DNA from 2 places in the Chitinophaga filiformis genome. Region 2 is predicted to be linked to the other one. Evidence: riboswitches for the same ligand, from Rfam matches in the RefSeq annotation. Region 2 holds a riboswitch; the other holds the start of a gene.
The links. Region 2 has a riboswitch for thiamine pyrophosphate ahead of MYF79_RS28650 (TonB-dependent receptor). Riboswitches for the same ligand answer to the same signal wherever they lie in the genome.
Positions count from the first base shown of each region.

Region 1: it holds a riboswitch for thiamine pyrophosphate, as region 2 does, so the genes downstream of both, thiS (sulfur carrier protein ThiS) here and MYF79_RS28650 (TonB-dependent receptor) in region 2, are expected to answer to the same signal.

Region 1 covers NZ_CP095855.1:757,899-768,718, reverse strand. The annotation lists gene MYF79_RS03175 (hydroxymethylpyrimidine/phosphomethylpyrimidine kinase) at 1-79, opposite strand, end outside; gene MYF79_RS03170 (thiamine phosphate synthase) at 52-666, opposite strand; gene thiC (phosphomethylpyrimidine synthase ThiC) at 677-2,503, opposite strand; gene thiS (sulfur carrier protein ThiS) at 2,622-2,825, opposite strand; TPP riboswitch at 2,876-2,985, opposite strand; gene MYF79_RS03155 (lipocalin family protein) at 3,032-3,532, shown strand; gene MYF79_RS03150 (hypothetical protein) at 3,618-3,875, opposite strand; gene MYF79_RS03145 (sterol desaturase family protein) at 3,917-4,720, opposite strand; gene dnaN (DNA polymerase III subunit beta) at 4,954-6,072, opposite strand; gene MYF79_RS03135 (pyridoxal phosphate-dependent aminotransferase) at 6,424-7,683, shown strand; gene MYF79_RS03130 (hypothetical protein) at 7,788-8,267, opposite strand; gene MYF79_RS03125 (TetR/AcrR family transcriptional regulator) at 9,145-9,756, shown strand; gene MYF79_RS03120 (TetR/AcrR family transcriptional regulator) at 9,838-10,377, shown strand; gene MYF79_RS03115 (TolC family protein) at 10,433-10,820, shown strand, end outside.
Region 2 covers NZ_CP095855.1:7,329,074-7,339,893, reverse strand. The annotation lists gene MYF79_RS28675 (N-acetylornithine carbamoyltransferase) at 1-804, shown strand, start outside; gene argB (acetylglutamate kinase) at 810-1,598, shown strand; gene MYF79_RS28665 (M20 family metallo-hydrolase) at 1,603-2,667, shown strand; gene argH (argininosuccinate lyase) at 2,670-4,001, shown strand; gene MYF79_RS28655 (DUF6770 family protein) at 4,071-5,624, opposite strand; gene MYF79_RS28650 (TonB-dependent receptor) at 5,953-8,334, opposite strand; TPP riboswitch at 8,397-8,489, opposite strand; gene MYF79_RS28645 (single-stranded DNA-binding protein) at 8,679-9,065, shown strand; tRNA gene MYF79_RS28640 (tRNA-Met) at 9,458-9,529, shown strand; gene era (GTPase Era) at 9,605-10,474, shown strand; gene der (ribosome biogenesis GTPase Der) at 10,487-10,820, shown strand, end outside.

The sequences.
Region 1 (10,820 bases), 1.7 Mb from region 2:
TTATATCTGCCAGCAGACCGGCTCCCGCCGAAGGGTCCAGGCCGGCCAGGCTCATGACATAAGGGCGTCCGTTCTCCATATATCCCTGATGCGGCGGAAATTGCTGATAGCTGCAGCGGGTTCCTGCCAGATGGCGCCCAGTAGGGCAATCCCGTCAAACTGCATGTTGCGGGCCTTTGCTGCTGTGGTATGATCGATCCCTCCCAGGGCCAGTACCTGCCCGTTATAACCGTCTTTCGAAAGACGGAAGCTTTCTTCAAATGTACCGGCATACCCTGGTTTGGAGATGCTGTGAAACACGGGCGCGAGTAAGAGCTGGTCCCAGTTGTCGCTGGCTATTTGCAATGTCTCAGCCGCATGTATGCTGGTACTGAGCCGCCATCCGTTCTCCCTGTAGCCGATGATCTGGTCGCCGCTTACGAGGCCTCTGCCGGCTTCACTGAAGTGTACGCCCTGCAGACCATATTTTTCACAAAGCGCAGGATGCCCGGCTATCATCAGCTTAGGGTAACAGGAAGGATCAGCATCCTGTAACAGTTGCTCATAGTCCGTTTCCGGCCATCCCGGTTTACGTACAAGAATACTGTCTGCGCCTTCAGCGATCAGTTGTTGCCAGTAGCTGGTTTCTTCCGGCAGAAATGTACTGTGTGTGATGATCTGTATCATGAGATGAGTATCAGAAGTAAACTTCTCCTCCCTGTTCCTTAAATGCGTGTGCCTGTTCTGCCATACCGGTTTCCAGGGCTAGTGTTTCATCTATCTGTTGGGTAGCGGCATAGTCCCGCACTTCCTGTGTGATCTTCATTGAGCAAAAATGAGGCCCGCACATGGAACAGAAGTGAGCGATCTTGGCGCCTTCTGCCGGCAGCGTTTCATCATGATAAGAACGAGCAGTCTCCGGATCGAGGGAAAGGTTGAACTGATCTTCCCAACGGAACTCAAAACGGGCCTTACTCAGGGCATTATCACGGTGTTGCGCCCCGGGATGACCTTTCGCCAGGTCTGCAGCATGCGCTGCTATCTTATAAGTGATCACCCCTTGTCTTACATCTTCTTTATCGGGCAATCCCAGGTGCTCTTTCGGTGTAACATAACATAGCATAGCCGTACCAAACCAGCCGATCATGGCAGCGCCGATGGCAGATGTGATATGATCATAACCCGGAGCAATATCGGTGGTCAGTGGTCCGAGGGTATAGAAAGGCGCCTCTTTGCAGTGTTCAAGCTGTTTATCCATATTGGCCTTGATCAGGTGCATGGGTACATGGCCCGGACCTTCTATCATCGTCTGTATATCATGTTTCCACGCAATATGCGTCAGCTCTCCCAGTGTTTCCAGTTCTGCAAACTGCGCAGCGTCGTTTGCGTCTGCAATGCTTCCGGGACGGAGGCCATCTCCGAGTGAGAAAGCTACATCATAAGCTTTCATGATCTCGCAGATCTCTTCAAAGTGTGTATACAGGAAGTTTTCCTTATGATGCGCCAGGCACCATTTAGCCAGAATGGACCCTCCCCGGGATACAATACCGGTGGTGCGTTTGGCCGTCAATGGTACATAACGCAGCAGTACGCCGGCATGAATGGTGAAATAGTCAACGCCCTGTTCCGCCTGTTCTATCAGCGTATCCCGGAAGATGTCCCAGCTCAGTTCTTCTGCTTTACCATTCACTTTTTCCAGGGCCTGGTAGATGGGAACGGTACCGATGGGAACGGGGGAATTGCGGATGATCCATTCCCTGGTTTCATGAATATTTTTACCGGTGCTGAGGTCCATAATAGTATCTGCCCCCCAGCGGCAGGCCCATACAGCTTTTTCAACCTCTTCCTCAATGCTGGAGCTGACAGCGGAGTTGCCGATATTGGCGTTGATCTTCACCAGGAAGTTGCGGCCAATGATCATAGGCTCACTCTCGGGATGATTGATATTATTGGGAATAATGGCACGTCCCGCAGCTACCTCCTGCCTTACAAATTCAGGGGTAATGAATTTTACAGGGGTATTGGCGCCGAATGACTGGCCTTTATGCTGTTGCCAGAGGGCGTTATCCTGGAATAGCTTATCCACGCATTGATTCTCGCGTGTGGCAATGTATTCCATCTCGCGGGTAATAATGCCCTTTTTGGCATAATGCATCTGCGATACATTATGTCCGGCTTTTGCTTTCATAGGGGAATGCTGGTAAGAAAAACGCAGGCTGTCCAGACGACTGTCGGCCATTCTTTCCCTGCCGTAGGCAGAAGTAATGCCTGGCAGCTGTTCAACATCGTTACGATCTTTGATCCAGCTTTCACGCAACCTGGGCAGGCCTTTACGTACATCGATGTCCATATCGGGATCGGTGTAGGGGCCGCTGGTGTCATAAACCACCACCGGGGAATTAGGTACTTCAGCTCCTTTACTGCCCTGAAGGCGTGTAGGAGTCAGCGTGATCTCTCTCATGGCAACGCCATCTACATAGATCTTTCTGGATGCCGGGAAGGGCGTACGGGAAATTGAATGCATAAACTGACGATTGAATTATGAATTAGGATTTATGAATTGAGAAGACGGCACACGGAGGCATAACACGGCCTCACGGCTGTGCGCGTATCAATGTTATAGCATGCTGGTAAATGAGCCCTTATCCGCCCTGTGTAGCGCGAATGATGGTGACCTTATCTGCTGTTTGTAAGATTTGCTCAGGCCAGGAGGTTTTCGGAATAACCTGGCTGTTGACGGCGATAGCAACGCCTTTTTCTGAAGAAAGTTGAATAAACTGTAAGAGGGCAGCAACAGTTGTTCCTGGCTGCACCGCATAAAGTTTATTGTTTACAAGCACTTCCATGTTTGCAAGGAATTAAGTGAACAATAAACTTTAAGGATGGAAAGATGAAGGAGAGTTCAGCTACTTTTCCCTACGGCAGTATGAGCTGCGTCAGGTACTGAGGGTTTCATCTCAGCTTCCCGGAAGTCTTTACAACCGGGAAACACCCCTAAAGTGAGCTTAAAGGTAGTTAAATTTGTTAAACTAGTATTACTATCTTTGGAACTATGAAAAAATGCCTGGTCCTGTCAGTGATCTGTACTGTTATTACCGCAGCATGTCAACAGCCATCTCCGTCTTCAAAAACAGATATACCGGAAGACAGCAGCCTGATTGATGTGAAAGATACAGTGACCCCTGAAACGATCACTGATTCAGTAACGCTGGTGAAGGTGGACACGATATCTTATACTGAAGACCAGTTGCTGGGCAAGTGGCTGCAGCCTGTGCCGGGAGTTGACAAGGCTACACAGGGGTTTCTGCTGAAGAAAAAAGGCGCTATTACTTCAGTCAATACATACTCAATGGTATATGACAAGTGGAGTGTGTCGCATGATACGCTGTTTTTATGGAGCCATGCAGAAGGCTCGCAGCAAAAAGATTCTGCCGCCGTCATAGATACTACGCTTATCAGGTCACTAACGGACACTTCGTTAGTATTGTTTCCCATCAAAGCTGCAGAGGGATACCTCGAAGAATACAAAAAGGTCAAAAGTAATAAGAGATAGTTCGCATCCATAGTCTGCAGGCAACAGACAATTGCGATATATTGCCTGCTGCCTGCATTGCAGACTATAGTTTGTCATGAACTAACTAATGATAGATATTCCACAAAGCTACGGCGCAGGCTACAACCGCCATGAAGATACCTGCTGTAGCTACCTGTGTGTCATCAATGTTCTTATGAGCTTTAACTACGGAAAGTCCGCCTATTACAATTGCTGCAATACCAAATACCAGTGCAGTATTATGATTCCTTGACACAAAAGAAAATACTGCAGCAAATATGCCCGCAAACATGGAAACGAAGCAGGCAATCTTAGTGGGGGTGGACGTGGTGTGCTGTTGCATATATGTAGAATTAAAATGAAAATGAAAAGTTCATAACCTGTCTATTGCTTTCGTTCTTCCCAGGGTACTTTCAACAGTGTCCCTATCTGCTGATACTGGGATTCCCGGTATTCATCCAGCCCGTAGCGTAGCCGCGTTACATCATTTACCACCACAAATGTGCCGAACAGGCGATCCCAGAACGAAAAGATATTTGCATAATTGGAGTCCGTTTCCGGCTGATAATGACTATGGTGCACCTTATGCATATCCGGCGACACAATGACCCAGCTAAGGGCTGTGTCCAGCCATTTAGGCAAGCGGATATTGGCATGGTTAAACTGGGACATAAAGGCCGAAATGGTCTGGTATAACATGACCATCCAGATAGGCACTCCCATAGAAACGATGGCGAGGAGAAGGGCCAGCACCCGGAAAACGGATTCTACCGGATGATGCCGCAGGGCGGTAGTCGTATCGACCGCCGTATCGATGTGGTGAATCTTGTGGAAATGCCACATCCAGGCAATCTTATGCTGAATGAGATGTACCAGGTAGGCGCCTATCAGGTCCATCATCATAATAGCCAGCAGGCAATGGAGCCATACGGGTAGTGTAACGATGTATAAGAGGCCGAATTGTGCCTTTGCGGTCCATTCTGATGCAATGACAATGACAAATGCGAAGCCAAGGTTAACGATAGCCGTTGTCAGGGTAAAGAACAGGTTGGTGCCTGCATGCCTGTAACGGTTCACATTTAATGAGAGCCGGGGTATTGCTCCTTCTATCATCCATAGCAGTACCAGTCCGCCTACGAGAAATGCGGTACGATACCAGGAAGGAATATTATTGAAAAATTCTTCCATACGGGAATTAAAATTTATAGCATGACGTATCATGCGCTGATCAGTTCATCGTGAAATAGTGGTCATCAAACTGGGGCAAATCAATCGCTTACTGTCCTGTTTTACTGGTATTAATTTACGAACTTTTTAAATAATAATTCTTTTGAAAGTGGCCATGGATAAAGAAAAAAGCAATCTCCTTGTGAGAGATTGCTTTACAAATAAACATAAGTTATTAGTTGTTGTAAAACTGACTAGTTGTTCAACATAAGCGGCATTACCAGCATCAGCAGGTCTTCATTTTCCTCTTTTTCTGAAGGCTTCAGAATACCAGCTTTAGTCGGAGTAGACAGTTCGATGGTGATCTCATCGCCTTCGGCGGCGTTCAGCATTTCTATGAGGAACTTCGCATTGAAAGCAATTTGCATATCATCGCCGGTATACTGGCAGCTCATGCGTTCATTACCTTCAAAAGAGAAATCCACGTCCTGTGCAGAAAGCTGGAGCTCGCTGCCGGTGATGTTCAGGGCCACCTGGTTGGTGCTTTTGTTGGCGAATACGCTTACACGTTTCAGGGCGTTCTGGAAATCGCTTTTCGCCAGTGTAAGGCGGTAAGGATTATCTTTTGGAATCACCACTTTATAGTCGGGGAACCTTGCGTCAATGAGGCGGCAGATCATCTGGGCGCCATCGTGTGTCACAAAGAAATGGTTTTGGCTGTAGGCGATCTTTATTTCGCTGTCATTGTCAGGCAATGCAGACTTGAGCAGATTCAGCGGTTTTTTAGGCACAATGAATGTTTCTGCTTTAGGGCATTCAACGCCGGTCCTTACATACTTTACAAGACGGTGAGCGTCTGTAGCTACGAAAGTGAGGCTGGTAGGCGTCAGTTCGAAGAACACACCTGTCATAGCGGGACGCAGGTCATCGTTGCTTACGGCAAACAATGTCTTGTTGATCGCTGTTACCAGTGCCGTAGATGTCACCGTGAAAGAGGTGGTATCATCTGCTGTAGGTTCTTTGGGGAAATTCTCAGGATTTTCACCCATTACCTTATACTTACCATTGTCGGAGGTGATCTCTACAGCATAAGAATTAAGATCTATATGAAAAGTCAGCGGCTGATCGGGCAGATTCTTGAGTGAATCCATCAGAATCTTGGCGGGGATGCAGATACGGCCATTTTCTTTGGCTTCAACCTCCAGCTTTACCTTCATGACAGTCTCAAGGTCTGTGGCCACAACGGTCAGCTCGTTCTTGTCGATCAGGAAAAGGAAATCTTCCAATATAGGCAACACCGTATTAGAGTTAATCACCCCGCTGATCTGCTGCAATTGTTTTAACAAAGTAGAGGAAGAAACGATAAACTTCATGTGATATATTGTTATTTACTTTTTGCTTTTTTATCAAAACCGGCCACTGTAAAGGTTTCTGATATTGTTGGCCGTATTCCGGGTTTGTTAACCGCACTAAAAATAAGGCTTTTTAAGAAAGCGGACAAAGATAGAAAGAATTGTCAAGTATCGTGCTATTTACAGATATTACCGTAAAATGCAATGTTAGACAAAGTGATGATTATGTGTGTTTTTATTGAAATTAATTTAATGAAACGAATGTTTATTATGATGTGGTGAAAAAATTTACTGTTTCTTTTAAATGATGTTCATATCCTTTAGCTTTGCGGGCGCAAAAAAATATTTTTAAAACTAAAATTCTTTTGGGTTATGAAACTGTCTCATTTAGCCGAAACCTTGATCGGGTCTGAAATTATCAAACTGGCCGGTGAGATAAAGGAGAAGCAGGCCAAGGGCGAGAAGATCTACAATTTTACCATTGGGGATTTTGACCCCAAGGTATTCCCAATTCCGGCTGAATTTGAGGAAGAGATCATAACGGCTTACAAGGAAGGGTTTACCAATTACCCACCGGCTGACGGTATTCCCGAATTGAGGAAATCTGTGAGCGAGTTTATCGCTGAACATGAGAACCTGACCTACGATCCGGCCAAGGAAATCGTGATCTCCTGCGGCGGTCGTCCAATCATCTATGCAACTTTCAGAACAATTGTTGACAGGGGAGAAAAGGTAGTATATGCTACTCCATCCTGGAACAATAATCATTATACTCACTTCCTGGAGGCAGAGCACGTAGTGCTGGAAACAAAGCCAGAGAACGACTTCATGCCAACTGCTGCCGAACTGAAACCACTGCTGAAGGGGGCCACCCTCCTGGCGTTGTGTTCTCCGCAGAACCCAACAGGTACCGCTTTCGGCAAGCAACAGCTGGAAGAGATCTGCGACCTGGTAATTGCCGAGAACAAGAGCCGCAGCGCTGATCAGAAACCTTTATACATCCTGTTCGATCAGATGTACTGGGTACTGACCTTTGGCCAGACGCACCATTACACACCAGTTACCCTGCGTCCTGAACTGCGCGACTACACCGTTTTCATCGACGGTATGAGTAAAGCTTTCGCGGCTACCGGTGTAAGGGTGGGCTGGGCTTTAGGACCTGCTCATGTAATCGGTAAAATGAAATCCATCCTCTCTCACGTAGGCGCCTGGAGCCCGATGGCAGAACAACATGCGGCTGCCCGCTATCTGCGCCGCAAGGACGAGGTGAACGTTTACCTGAAGAAATTCAAGGCAGAAGTGGAAGAACGCCTGCAGAAGATCTATGAAGGTTTTGACAGCCTGAAGAAAGCCGGTCATCCTGTAGAGGCTATTGCACCGCAGGCGGCTATCTACCTGACCCTGAAAATCGACCTGGCCGGTAAAAAGACCGCCGATGGTACCGTACTGCAGGACCAGGCAGCTGTTACCTCTTACATTCTGAACGAGGCTAAATTGGGCCTGGTGCCATTCTATGCTTTCGGCTCTTCCAAAAACTCTCCATGGTATCGTCTCAGCGTAGGTACCTGTAAGAAAGAAGAGATCCCGGCTATGATCGCCCAGCTGAAATCAGCATTGGAGAAACTGCAATAACAGATTATACTGGCAAGCTATAAGAAAAGAAGAAAGGCCGCCCCGTCTCGAACGGAGCGGCCTTCTTCATTGAATAGGTGTGGTGTTGTGGAAAGAAGGGTATATTAGTGTTTATTGTGACCTCTGCCCTGTTTCCCGTGACCCCGGTTGTCTTTCTTCCACTGCCCGTGCTGTGGATGGTCCCTGTTCACGAAATATTTCTGTTCCCTGCTGTCACGGATGGATACCTGGTCATGTTTGTTCCTGTAACCATAATATTCCTTACGATACTTGTCATGGTATAAATAAGGCCTGTTTACGCCATTGATCACAACTTTATGCGCGTGGTATACGTCGAAATCTGCGTATCTCGCAGGCAGGGTGGCAGACCTGCGCCAATCATTACCATACCGGTAAACATATACCCTGTCTGGTACATAATAGTATGTTTCGATATCGGGGAGATAATAATAATCAACATGATCATAACCCACAGGTCCCCATACCGGTTGCCTTCCTATATTGATACTTACATTGATCTGCTGGGCCATGCTTGTTGCCGTAAAACCTGTTACGGCTAACAGAAGAAACATTAACTTTTTCATAGCGTTTGATTTTACCTATATAAGGCAAAACCAATGCCCTAAACTGTCGGCGTCATTTTTCTGAGATATAGAGCAAAAATTTGTCGGCTAAAACCCTGAATGTTGAGACCAGTTATGTAGGAAATTGATTCATAAGCCCCCGATATTCATCCCCGGATATGAATGTTTTATTATAACCGACATTTAATGAAAACGGTCACCAGCTATATAAGCGCAATAATGCTCCCGTAACATTAAATAACCCCGTAGTAGCCCGAATGTTTACTTTTCCGGGGAATGCCGGGTTAGCCTGCGGATGGTTCTCCCGGAAACCAGTGGCCGGCCCTTCCTGATAAGATTCTTCCCGAACAGCCAGCTCAGCGCTTCCTGCAGCGGCTGATGCTCCGGGCATTAGCCGCCTGAATACGGTATTAACACTGGCGGGCTGTGGCTTTTTACGTCTTTGAACAAAAGATAACCATAGAAGAACCATTGTTAAGACCTGATCTGTATTAGACTGATAACTGTTTGCCGGACCCGGTTAAAGACAGTATTTAATATGAAAATCCGCCAATGGTTCGGTAGAGGTTCGGTGGAGGTAGCCTCATCCTCCCTTAATCTTCCGTTCCGGAACGGAAGATTAAGGGAGGATGAGGCTACCTCCACCGAACCTCTACCGGATCTCTACCAAAGCTGAAAGCTGACTTTCTTGTTTTGCGGCGAAAAATAAGATTTATAGAAAGTTGATTATTAATTATTTAGTAAACTGACTTTTGACTTTTCAACTATCTGACTTTTGGAGTCAAAAAGTTAATCTATTGTTAAATGGTCAACTTGTTTCACTATTATCCGAAATCTTCCTATTTTTGACTCGCAAACTAAAAAAGTCAAAAAGTTAATGCTTGCTGAGAACAAAGATGAAATGAGGGAGAAGATCCTTGAGGCGGCTTTGAAGCGGTTTATGCACTATGGTGCTTCTAAAACCACTATGAATGAGATTGCAGATGATCTGCGCTGCTCAAAGGCATCGTTGTATTATTATTTTTCCGATAAAAAGGCATTGCATAATGCCGTGTTAATGAAGATCGGGGAAACCTTCTTTGAGGAGCAGGAAGCAGAGGCTGATAAGGCGATTTCATCTGAACAGATCTTCACCAACATTATTGCTATAAAAAAGCAGTTCGTTGAGCGCTACAATCGCCTGGAACTGTTTAAGATACTCAATGATAAATCAGAAGAGATACAACAGATCATCCGGTCTGTTCATGAGCGGGAAACCAAGATGCTCACCAAGATCATAGAAAAAGGCGTAGCCTCAGGAGAATTTGACGTCGAAGATCCTGTAGCGATCGCACAATTATACAGGGATGCCATGGAAGGATTGCGATTTGCCGGCATGAGCTGCCTTCCCGAAACGATCCCGGATATAGACAATGAAGCATTTGACAAGATAGTAGCACAGCAGAAATTGTTGACGGAAATATTCGTTAGAGGAATCAAGAAACAATAAACAGGAGTAATGCCAGTCAGAGCACGGATATTGGAAACAGCATCAAGGATGTTCAGGACGTATGGAATTAAGAGTGTTACAATGTTCGACATATCAAGGGAATGTGGGGTGTCAAAGAAAACGGTGTACGAACATTTTAGGGATAAGGAAGAACTGGTACAGGACGGGGTGCGCTTTTTGCTGAACAGGCATGAGCAGCATCTGGAAGATTTTCGTCAGCAATCTGCTAACGCTATTGAAGAACTGTTGAAAGAGGTGGAGTACATTGAACAGGTGGGAAATACAATCAATCCCGTGATGCTGTTTGAAATGGAGAAGTACCTGCCCGATACCTGGAAAGACGTGGAGGTGTTTAAACAGGAGCGGCTATTGCAGGCCATCACTGCCAACCTCGAAAGGGGAATACAGGAAGGCATTTACCGCAGTAACCTTAATCTGAATATTATAGCACGTACGCGGCTGCTTCAGCTGGACCTGGCTTTTGAACCGATGCAATTTCCTGCTGCACAGTTCAATATGCATGAGGTCATAAGAGAGATCACCATACATTTTATACTTGGAGTGACGACAATGAAAGGACGTAAGCTGGCAGCTGAATACCTACAAGTTAAAGAAGACTAATACTACCGCTTAAAACTATATCCGCCAACTAAAAAAATCAAAGTAAAACATACGGATGAAAAGGATAATGTTAACGCTTATTCTCTTAATGGGAATAGGGGGATATACCTCCTATGCGCAATCGGAACTGTCGTTGCAGGAGTGCCTGAAGTATGCGCTCGCTAATAATCAGCAACTGGCACGTACCCGGCTGGAAGAAGATATGGGCCGTTTTAAAACCAGTGAAGTAAGAGCCAGGGCACTACCCCAGGTAAATGCCCAGGGACAGTATACCAATAATATCAAGAAACAGGTGCTTGCTGTTCCCGGCGAAATCACCGGAGGCGCCCCGGGTACCACTACCCTGCTGCAAGCCGGTACCACACACAATGTTACCGCTTCCGGTACTGTGACACAGGAAGTATACAATCAGTCTGTGTTTACAGGCCTGAAAGCTGCAAAAG
Region 2 (10,820 bases):
ACACGATTGAGTACGCAGGTGGCGGCGAAGAACCTCGGAATGGAAGTAGTGGTATTCAACATCGATAAGGAAGGCTGGCAGCTGGAAATGAATGATGGCGCTATAATGAACGGAAATACTTCGGAGCACGTAAAAGAAGCCGCTGCCGTAATGGGACAGTACTTCGATATAATGGCGATCCGTACGTTTCCGGGACTGAAGGATAAAGAGTCTGATTATAAGGAAAAATATATCAATCAGTTCGTGAAGTACGCAGGCGTGCCGGTATTGAGCCTGGAAAGCGCTACCCTGCACCCTTTGCAGAGCTTAACAGATGTGATTACCATTAAGGAACGCTGGCAGCAGCCACGCAAACCGAAAGTGGTAATGACCTGGGCGCCGCACGTGAAGCCGCTGCCACAGGCTGTTCCCAACTCTTTTGCACAGTGGATCAATGCCTGGGGCGAAGCTGATTTCGTGATCACACATCCGGAAGGATATGAACTGGATCCGAAATTCACCGGCAACGCACAGATAGAATACAACCAGGATAAAGCCCTGGAAGGTGCGGATTTCGTGTATGTAAAGAACTGGTCTTCTTATAAAGATTATGGCAAGATCACCTGCACAGACAGTAACTGGATGGTGACCAACGACAAGCTGAAGGGAACCAACCAGGCAAAAGTGATGCACTGCCTGCCGGTAAGAAGGAATGTGGTAATAGCTGATGAAGTACTGGACGGACCTCAGTCTATTGTGATCCCTGAAGCAGCTAACCGGGTATGGGCGGCACAGGCGGTATTAAGCCAGATCTTAAAAGGTTAATTTGTATGATCGATCTCTTTGTAATAAAAGTCGGCGGTAACGTCATCGATAATCCTGCATTGCTGGATGCATTCCTTCAAAAGTTTGCAGCCATCAAAGGAAAGAAAATACTGATCCATGGGGGTGGCAAAATTGCCACCCGCATAGGAGACCAGCTGGGTATCGAATCGAAATATGTGAACGGCCGCCGTATTACCGATGCAGCAACGATCGATGTAGTGACAATGGTGTACGGTGGACTGGTAAACAAACAGCTGGTGGCTAAATTACAGGCCAATGGCTGCAATGCTATCGGCATGACCGGCGCTGATGCCAATATCATTCCTGCTACCAAACGTCCTGTGAAGGACATCGATTATGGATTTGTAGGAGATATCAACACAGCAGATGTGCAGGGCGCTTCCCTGAGAGCATTGCTGGAGGCTGACCTGATACCTGTATTTGCACCGCTGACACACGATGGCAAGGGGCAGATGCTGAATACAAATGCAGATACGATTGCGTCTTCCCTGGCAGTAGCTTTGTCGAAGTTCTATGAAGTGCGGCTGATCTATTGCTTTGAGAAGAAAGGGGTGCTGCATAGCCCGGACGATGATAATTCTGTTATTACCCTGATAGACCGTATGATCTATGAGGAACTGAAGGCTGATAACGTGCTGACGGACGGTATCCTGCCGAAACTGGAAAATGCTTTCGCAGCTATAGAAAGTGGTGTGGCGGAAGTACTGATCGGTCATGCTGATGACGTACAGAGCAACACCACAGATACAGTAGCGGGTACTTTAATACGCTAAACCTATGTGGAACCAACAGCTGTATGATGATGCAGTAACATTACTAAAAGGGCTGATCTCCATCCCTTCCCTGAGCAGGGAGGAACAGGGGACGGCGCAACTGATCGCTGATTTCCTGAAGGAGCGGAACATTCCTTATCAGCAGCATCTGAATAATATATGGGCAAAGAATAAACATTTTGATCCCGCTAAGCCTGTAATTGTTTTTAATTCTCACCACGATACTGTAAAACCTAACCCGCAATACACCCGCGACCCTTTTTCTCCCGATGTAGAAGACGGAAAACTGTTCGGTCTTGGCAGTAATGACGCAGGCGGATGCCTGGTCAGTCTTATCGCTACCTTTCTGCATTTTTATGATCGCAGCGATATGGCTTACAATATCATTCTTACTGCCACGGCAGAAGAAGAGATCAGTGGTGTAAACGGTATAGAAAGTATCCTTTCGCAATTACCGGCGATTGATTTTGCTATCGTGGGAGAGCCGACTCAAACACAACTGGCCACAGCAGAAAAAGGCCTGATGGTGCTGGATTGTGCCGTGCAGGGCAAGGCAGGGCATGCGGCGCGCGATGAAGGAGAAAATGCCCTGTATAAGGCGTTGCCGGACATTGAGTGGTTCAGGACCTACCGTTTCCCGAAAGTATCTGATACACTGGGACCGGTAAAGATGAGCGTAACGGTGATCAACACCTCCAATAAAGCGCATAATGTGGTACCGGCCGATTGCACCTTCGTGGTGGATGTGCGGGTAACGGAACAATATACACTGGAAGAGGTACTGGATATTATCCGTGCAAATGTACAGTGCGAGGTGAAGCCCCGTTCCCTGCGTATGCGTCCATCGGGTATCCCGCTGGACCATCCGTTTGTACAGGGTGGCCTGCGCCATGGAAAGACCACCTATGGCTCGCCCACTACATCGGATCAGGCGCTGATACCGGCAACCTCTATCAAGATGGGCCCCGGCGATTCTGCCCGTTCGCATACCGCAGATGAGTACATTTACCTGGACGAGATCCGTCAGGGTATTGATAGTTACATTAAATTACTGGAAGAAATCTTGTAGACATGAAAATCTGGCAAAAGGATAAAGCCGCGCTGGCAGAAGTGGACCGGTTTACAGTCGGTAAAGACCGTGAGATGGACGCTTATCTGGCGCCATTTGATGTGCTGGGCTCCCTGGCGCATACGACCATGCTGGAGAGCATCGGCCTGTTAACGGCAGATGAGCTGGCCATCCTGCAGAAAGAGTTAAAGCAGATATACAAAGAAATACAGGAGGGCAATTTTACACTGGAAGATGGGGTCGAAGACATCCATTCACAGGTAGAATTGTTGCTCACCCGCAGGCTGGGAGAGGTAGGCAAGAAGATCCACAGTGGCCGTTCCCGTAACGACCAGGTACTGGTAGACCTGAAGCTGTTCCTCCGTCATGAACTGGAAGTGCTGGTAGGAGAGGTAAAGACCTTATTCGACCTCCTGCAACAGAAAAGTGTGCAGTATAAAGATCACCTGTTGCCGGGCTATACGCACCTGCAGATCGCCATGCCATCTTCCTTCGGATTATGGTTCGGCGCTTATGCAGAAAGCCTGGTAGATGACCTGACCGTTTTACAGGGCGCTTATAAGGTTGTAAATAAGAATCCATTGGGTTCTGCTGCCGGTTATGGTTCCTCATTCCCGCTGAACCGTACCATGACCACGCAGCTGCTGGGTTTTGATGATCTGAATTACAATGTGGTGTATGCCCAGATGGGACGTGGAAAAACAGAAAAGATCGTTGCTTTTGCACTGGCAGGTATTGCCTCTACAGTGGCCAAGATGGCAATGGACGCCTGTTTGTTCATGAACCAGAACTTTGGCTTCATCAGTTTCCCGGACGAGCTGACCACAGGTTCCAGTATCATGCCGCATAAGAAGAATCCTGATGTATGGGAACTGATCCGCTCACATGGTAACAAACTCCAGGCTTTGCCGAATGAGATCACGATGATGATCACGAACCTGCCCAGCGGTTACCACCGTGATCTGCAGTTGCTGAAGGAAAACCTGTTCCCTGCATTCGGCGTGCTGAAAGATTGTTTACGGATGGCGGGATTAATGCTGGAAAATATCCGCATCAAAGAAAATATACTGGATGATGAAAAGTATCGTTACCTGTTCAGTGTAGAAGTAGTGAACAGGCTTGTACTGGAAGGCGTGCCTTTCCGTGAAGCATACAAGCAGGTAGGGCTGGATATTGAGAAAGGCAATTTCGAACCTGAGCAGACCGTACAGCATACACACGAAGGCAGTATCGGTAACCCGGGCAATGCAGAAGTGAGCAGGATGATGGATGAAGTGATCAAAGGCTTTCCTTTCGGAAAGGTAGCGGCAGCGATAGAAAAGTTGTTGCGTTAAGCTATATGTTATAAAAGAAGAAGCCTGAAAGTATCATACTTTCAGGCTTCTTCTTTTATAACATAGTTACTAAATAGCCTCAATGGATAACCTCGTGGATTTCTCCTTTTCATCATACTCTGAAACAATGATGTGGCCATCTTTTGCAGGATATATGTTTGTTTTCACCTCATTATTGGTCCTGGCTATTTTCCGCACGATCTTTTTATCGTGAACATTGTAGATAGTAATGTCTTTTTCGCCTTTAACAATCAGGAAGGATGTTTTGGTATCGGGGTTGGTTAAGGAATAGAAAGTACAGTTATCAGCCCCTTTGAATATTGGCGCTGCATTCTTTCGTTTGTACAGTTCAGTACCGATGCTGTCAATATAATGGATCTTACCATTTTTGTCCATTTGCATTACCAGTACATCATCAAAAGAATAGGTCCCGAAAGAACCGGTTGCCAATAGTACGTAATAGGGGATCAGCAGCGGCATTGTGGCTATACCGGCAATCATCGCTCCTTTGTTCTTCTTTGCAGTAAGGCGGCTTCCCAGGAAATAGGTGTTGCCTTCAAAGTCCCTGAAAGAAGGACGTGGCACGATATGCCCGTGGGCGCTGGCGATGTAACCCTTGTTGTTGATATCGCCATGGGTGCTGTCGGCCCAGCAGGAATAAACAGTTTTCACATCTTCTTTATGAGCGCCGTTTATATCTATTTTGAAAATACCCTGAAGTTTTCCATTGTAGATATCATATACATCATTCATCGTGTTATCCGATCTGCCGCCGACGATGCCCGAGATGAACAGTTTGCCGGTTGCAGGGTCATTCCCGAAACCAAGGATATCCAGCATACGCTGTTTTTTATCTTTCAACTGCAATTTCAGTGTGGGAGAGTTGGCGGTACCACTATATCCGTAAAGGGTATAACCGTTGCCATATTCCTGTGCTTTTTGTGTCAGCAGGTAGATATCATCACCTGCAGTATGCAAGTAATAGCTCTCTGCTACTTCCTTCACCTGTCTTTCACTGATCTTTTCGCCGGCAGCATTGAAAGTGAGCAAAGGTTTTTTGGTCTTGTCGCCGTAAAAGGCCGCAAAACCTACGCCACTGATATTTTTCAGCTGGATATCCTCTTTCAACGGACGGATACCCATTTCATATTCCTTCAGCGCAACATAAAGATCAACATCTGCTTTCTTTTCAAAGGTCTTCGTGATCTCGCCCTGCAGGTTGATGAATTGTGCGAAGAATGATACATAGCCTTTCCTGGCGGCTATTTTATAAGAGATCTTGTGTCTTGCAGTGGTGCCTAATACATCGCTTTTAATATAGGCCAGACAAAGCATATCCTGCTCGAAGGCCACATCGCGCAGGTTGAGTTTCTGCTGACGGAATTTTACCTTTCCGATATCGTTCAGGTTCTCGTCCATGATAGTGATCTCGTAGTTGAAAGAGTCTTTGCTGGCTTTTTCAAGTTCTGTAAAGGTCAGGTAACCTACAAGACTTCCATCCTGCAAAATGCTGTGCAGCGAGGTGGAAATACCGCTGCCTACCTGTTTGAATACCCGGGACTGAGCACTGGCACTAAGTACAACAAATAAAGTGTACAGGAATAATAGGAGCCTTTTTTTCATTTTAAGTGTTTAAAGCGTGTAATGGGTGTGAATTTGATAATGTACAGGGCCTGTACCGGCCGGAAAGGTGATATGCGATGAAAGTCTTGTTTCAGGCCGTTTTTGTTTAAACGCGCTGCCAGGTATACGAACAGTGATGGTCACATGTGACCGGGTATAAGGTATCATGCAATGTCCCCTTGGAGGTATAGGTGTGATTTCCAATGCAATATAGTGTAATTTATTAATATATAACCGTAATTCATTTTCATACGGTATACAGGCGGCGGAAAACAAAAAGGGCCGTCACGCCGGGAGGCGGACGGCCCTTAATATATTTAAGGCTACGTCAGAAGGCTATATTGACGCCGGCGAAGAAATTGGTACCAGCCATCGGATAATACCCGTTAGTCGATTTTTCGGCCCCATCCTCTTTATATGCGTAGGTCCATCCGTTGGGTGAGTACTTCTTGTTCCAGATATTGTTCAGCATGAACTGTATACCCAGTTCTTTGAACAATGGCTGGGGGATGACATAGTTAATACGCAGATCGTTAGTATAATAACCGTCCAGGCTACGTTCTTTTGTGCCGGTATTATCCAGGTACTGCCTGCTTACATACTTGCCCAGCAGGCTTATTTCCAGGTTCCTTATCGGCTTTGCAGTCAGCGTGTAGCCACCCACGAAAGCAGGAGAGAAGGCAATATTGCTGTTGTTGTAAGCAACGGTATCCTGCAGGCCGGTATTCCAGTTATCCAGGAAATTGCGGAAGTCTTTTACTTTGTTGCGGCTCAGGGCTGCATTGGCCGAGAGTGTGAAGAGATGTCCCAGTCTTGTGCTTGCCTGCAGCTCTATGCCAGCGCGGTAGCTTTTCGGAATATTAGTGCGGGTATAAGCGCCTACATCATTCAGCTGACCGGTTTGCACCAGCTGGTTTTTATAGTCCATGTAATAGACATTGCCCTGTAATACCAGGTTATTACTGTGGTAAGCGTATCCGGCTTCTACATCGCGTAATGACTCATGTTTAGGCGTGTGGTTGATATCTGCTTCAAAGTCGTCGCGGTTCGGTTCTTTATTGCCAACAGCAAATGATGCGTATACTTCCTGGTGACTATCCAGCGTATAGGAAATACCTGCTTTCGGATTGAAGAAGTTGTAGTCGTTGTGTTGTATCAGGTGTGGATTATCATCAAATCCATCGATATTGTATTTCACTGTACGGTATTGCAGATCGGCAAACAGGCGAAGGTCTGTTGTGAGTTTATATTCGCCTTTCCAGTAGACATTGAAATCGCGTTTGAAGGCATCGTTGTCGTAATACTTATGATCCTTATCTATACCTGCAGCATACTGTGCCCAGATGATCTTACCATAGTGACTGCCCTCATATCTGTTCCATCCGCCGCCGAGGCTCCAGTTCAGTTTATCGCCTTTATAGTTGACAGAGAAGATGCCACCATAGAAATCATTATCCAGCCATAGCTGCCTGATAAGATCTGTTTTGGTTACCGGCGCGCCATTGATCACGGGATCAGGCAAACCATAGTCCGCAAATGCTTCTTCTTCCCTGTATTGCTCATAGTAACCCCTGCCGCGCGTATAGTGTGCTGCCACGTTGAAGTCGAGCCTTGAGCTGAGAGATTGGTTCAGGAATAACTGGTAATGATCCTGCTGGTAATTATCAGTTTCATTATCGTAGTAGGAACCGTCAGAACGTTGTCCGGCGGAATTGTAGGTACGGTGTGTTTTCAGTGAGTCAAACGGTACGCCGTTCCATGCCTGGTAGGTCTTTTCTTTGCCGGAAAATACGTTGAGCCGTATGGCGGTGTTTTTTGAGATATAGGCAGCGGAAGTATAGAAGGAGCGCAGGTCGGAAGAAGCGCGGTCTATATAGCCATCCGAAGAGATCTTGGACAGCCTCGCATCGATGGTAAAGTGATCGTTGATCAGACCAGAACCTGCTTTCACTGTATGTTTCCATGAATTGAAGGAACCGTAGCTGTTGCTGATCTCACCATAGGCTTTATCCCTGAAATCGTTGGTGCTGAGGTTCAGTGAAGCCCCAAAAGCACCGGCGCCGTTGGTGGAAGTGCCTACACCACGTTGCAGCTGGATGCTGCTGACAGAAGACGCGAAATCGGGCATGTTCACGAAGAAGGTACCCTGTGATTCTGCGTCATTGATAGGGATACCGTTTGCCGTAACATTGATACGGGTGATATCAGAGCCTCTTACACGGATGCCGGTGTAACCGATACCTGTTCCGGCATCGGAATTTGTTACCACACCTGGCTGCTGGTTGAGCAGCAATGGCAGGTCCTGTCCGAGGTTCTGCCTTTTGATATCTTCAGCGGTCAGCGTCGACTGTGTGAAGGGAGAATGCTCACCTGCACGCAGGCTGGTGATCTCAACAGGCTTCACGAACAGTCCTGTTTCTTCCAGGGAGATGTCTGTCTGAATGTTGCTGCCGTTGGCGGTGATATTGGTGGTGAATGTCTTAAAACCGAGATAAGTGGCCTGTAAGGTATACTGGCCTTTAGCAGGGATGGTAAATCGGTATTGACCGCTGGCATTGGTATGAATACCGGCGTTGGCGGAAGGGATACTTACAGACACGCCCTGCAGCGGTTTGCCGCTGTTCTTGTCGGTCACTGTTCCTGTCAGCACCGTTTGCGCGTGTACAGTACTTAAGCTGCATAGCAGCAAAAGAAATAAAAATTGTCTCATTGGACTATGACGGTTTAATAGCTTACAATCTGTAGCTTTCTTTCAATATGCGGGTAAGGAAGAGATTGTTCGCTTACCTTTCCTAAACAGCATTACCTGGTCAGGTTCAACGGGTCTGATCTCAGCCTGATAGTAAGGCACCCCGAGGTGAAACATGGGAGTTTTGAATGCTAATTTGCGCCAGTACGCACTCCTGTTTCCGGGACAAAGTTATAGCTGCTTTGATTAAAAAGAGAAAATATTTTTCACAATGAAAGAAAATGTATAATTTTCAATCATTATACCGCTCTCTCAAATTGAATCCTCCCTGAACTTTTTTTATCGTTAACCAAATTGAATCTGTAATGATCAGACTACAGTTAATCGGGCATCTGGGACATGATGCAGTTCAGCGGCATGTAAATGGCAAGACCGTACTCAGCTTTCGTGTTGCACACACAGAACGTTTCACAAACAGGGATGGCATACTGCAGGAAAAGACCATCTGGGTCGACTGTTCCTATTGGGAGCATGAAAAGGTAGGACCTTACCTGACGAAGGGCACGCGCATCTATGTGGATGGCAATCCATCTGCAGAAGTGTATGTGAACAATCAGGGAGAACAGCAATCCTCGATCCGCCTGCGGGTAACCACTTTACAGTTACTTTCCAGTCGCCGTGGCGTTGGCGGGAAGGAAGTGGAAGAAGCTGCAGGCGATGATGCGGATGTGGCAGACGATCTGCCTTTTTAGGTCACATACCGGCGGTCGCAGACACCATGCTGCGTTTGGTGTTGCAGTGTTGGCTGGATTAAATCAGTCAGGTAGTGGCAATGTTTCACGGTAGACGACGAATAATGTCCAACAATCTGGCTGGCTTGCTTCAGTAGGTATCCGCAATGTTTCTATCATAGCGGACCTGGCTGCGGGAGGTGTTGAAGTGTTGGTCCGGTTTAATCACCGGGCAGAGCAACATTTTTTATCGCAGCAGCGGACCTGGCGGCGGGAAAGCGACGAAACGCTTTACAGTAAGCCGCTTTAGGTGACCGAAGAAAAAGAATGCAGAACGATTTTTTTTATCTTTTTCAGATTTTTCTAAAAAAGATTTGGCGGAAATGATTTTAATCCTATCTTTGCACCCTCATTGCGAGGTAGAGCAGAGGTAGCTCGTCGGGCTCATAACCCGAAGGTCAGGGGTTCGAATCCTCTCCTCGCTACAAAAAATCAAAGCAAAAAAAGGCCGAAGTGATTCGGCTTTTTTTATTTCAGGAAGTTAAGGAAATTCGTTGTGCATGCATAAAGCTGGTTTTGTAAATATCTTCGGTAAGGCAAATGCAGGGAAGAGCACCCTGATGAACGCGCTGGTGGGCGAAAAGCTCGCTATTGTGTCTCCGAAGGTACAGACAACCAGGCACCGCATTACGGGGATAGTTACCACACCGGAATACCAGATCGTATTCTCTGACACTCCTGGTATTATCGATCCCCGTTACCGGCTGCACGAAAAGATGATGGGTGCTGTTAAGTCAGCGCTGGAGGATGCAGATGTGGCCATGTTGCTCATGGACGCCAAAGACAACCTGGAAGAGAACCTGGAGCTGTTCGGATCGCTGAAGCTAAAAGCCCGCAGTATCCTGGTGATCAACAAGTCGGACCTCCTGATGAAAGATGAGCTGGACGCATTGGTTAAAAAATGCGAGGAGTGGGGGAAAGCCGAAAAGGTGGTAGTGATCTCTGCCCTGCAGGGAAAAGGTGTTCCTGCATTGCTGCAGACTGTGGTAGCCCTGCTCCCGGAAAGCGACCCCTTCTATCCGGAAGATACGTTAACCGATAAGTCTACACGTTTTTTTGTAGCCGAGATCATCCGGGAAAAGATATTTCACCTGTTCGACGAAGAGATTCCTTATCATACTGCGGTAATTGTAACGCAATACCAGGAGAAGAACACCCTGATCAAGATCTCGGCAGAGATCATTGTGACGCGTGAGACGCAGAAAGCGATCATCCTGGGCGACAAAGGGTCTTCCATTAAAAAGATCGGTACGCTGGCCCGCCAGGATATCGAGAAATTTGTGGGTCAGAAAGTGTTCCTTGAACTATTTGTGAAAGTGCGCAGCAAGTGGCGGGATAATGATATTTATTTAAGGGAATACGGTTATTAATTTTATTTAGTTATGGCAGGATTTACAGTAGCAATCGTCGGTCGTCCAAATGTGGGTAAATCTACCCTGTTCAACCGTTTGCTGGAGCAGCGTAAAGCCATCGTCGATGACGTGAGCGGTGTTACGCGTGACAGGCAATATGGTGTTGCGGACTGGAACGGGAAATCGTTCAACGTGATTGATACCGGTGGTTTTGTATCCAGAAGTGAAGATATTTTCGAGCGTGAGATACGCAAACAGGTAAAAATAGCAATGGAGGAGGCCAACCTCCTGTTGTTCATGTGTGATGTGGCTACAGGTATTACTGATCTGGATGCTGAAATGGCGGATATATTGCGTCGTTCTT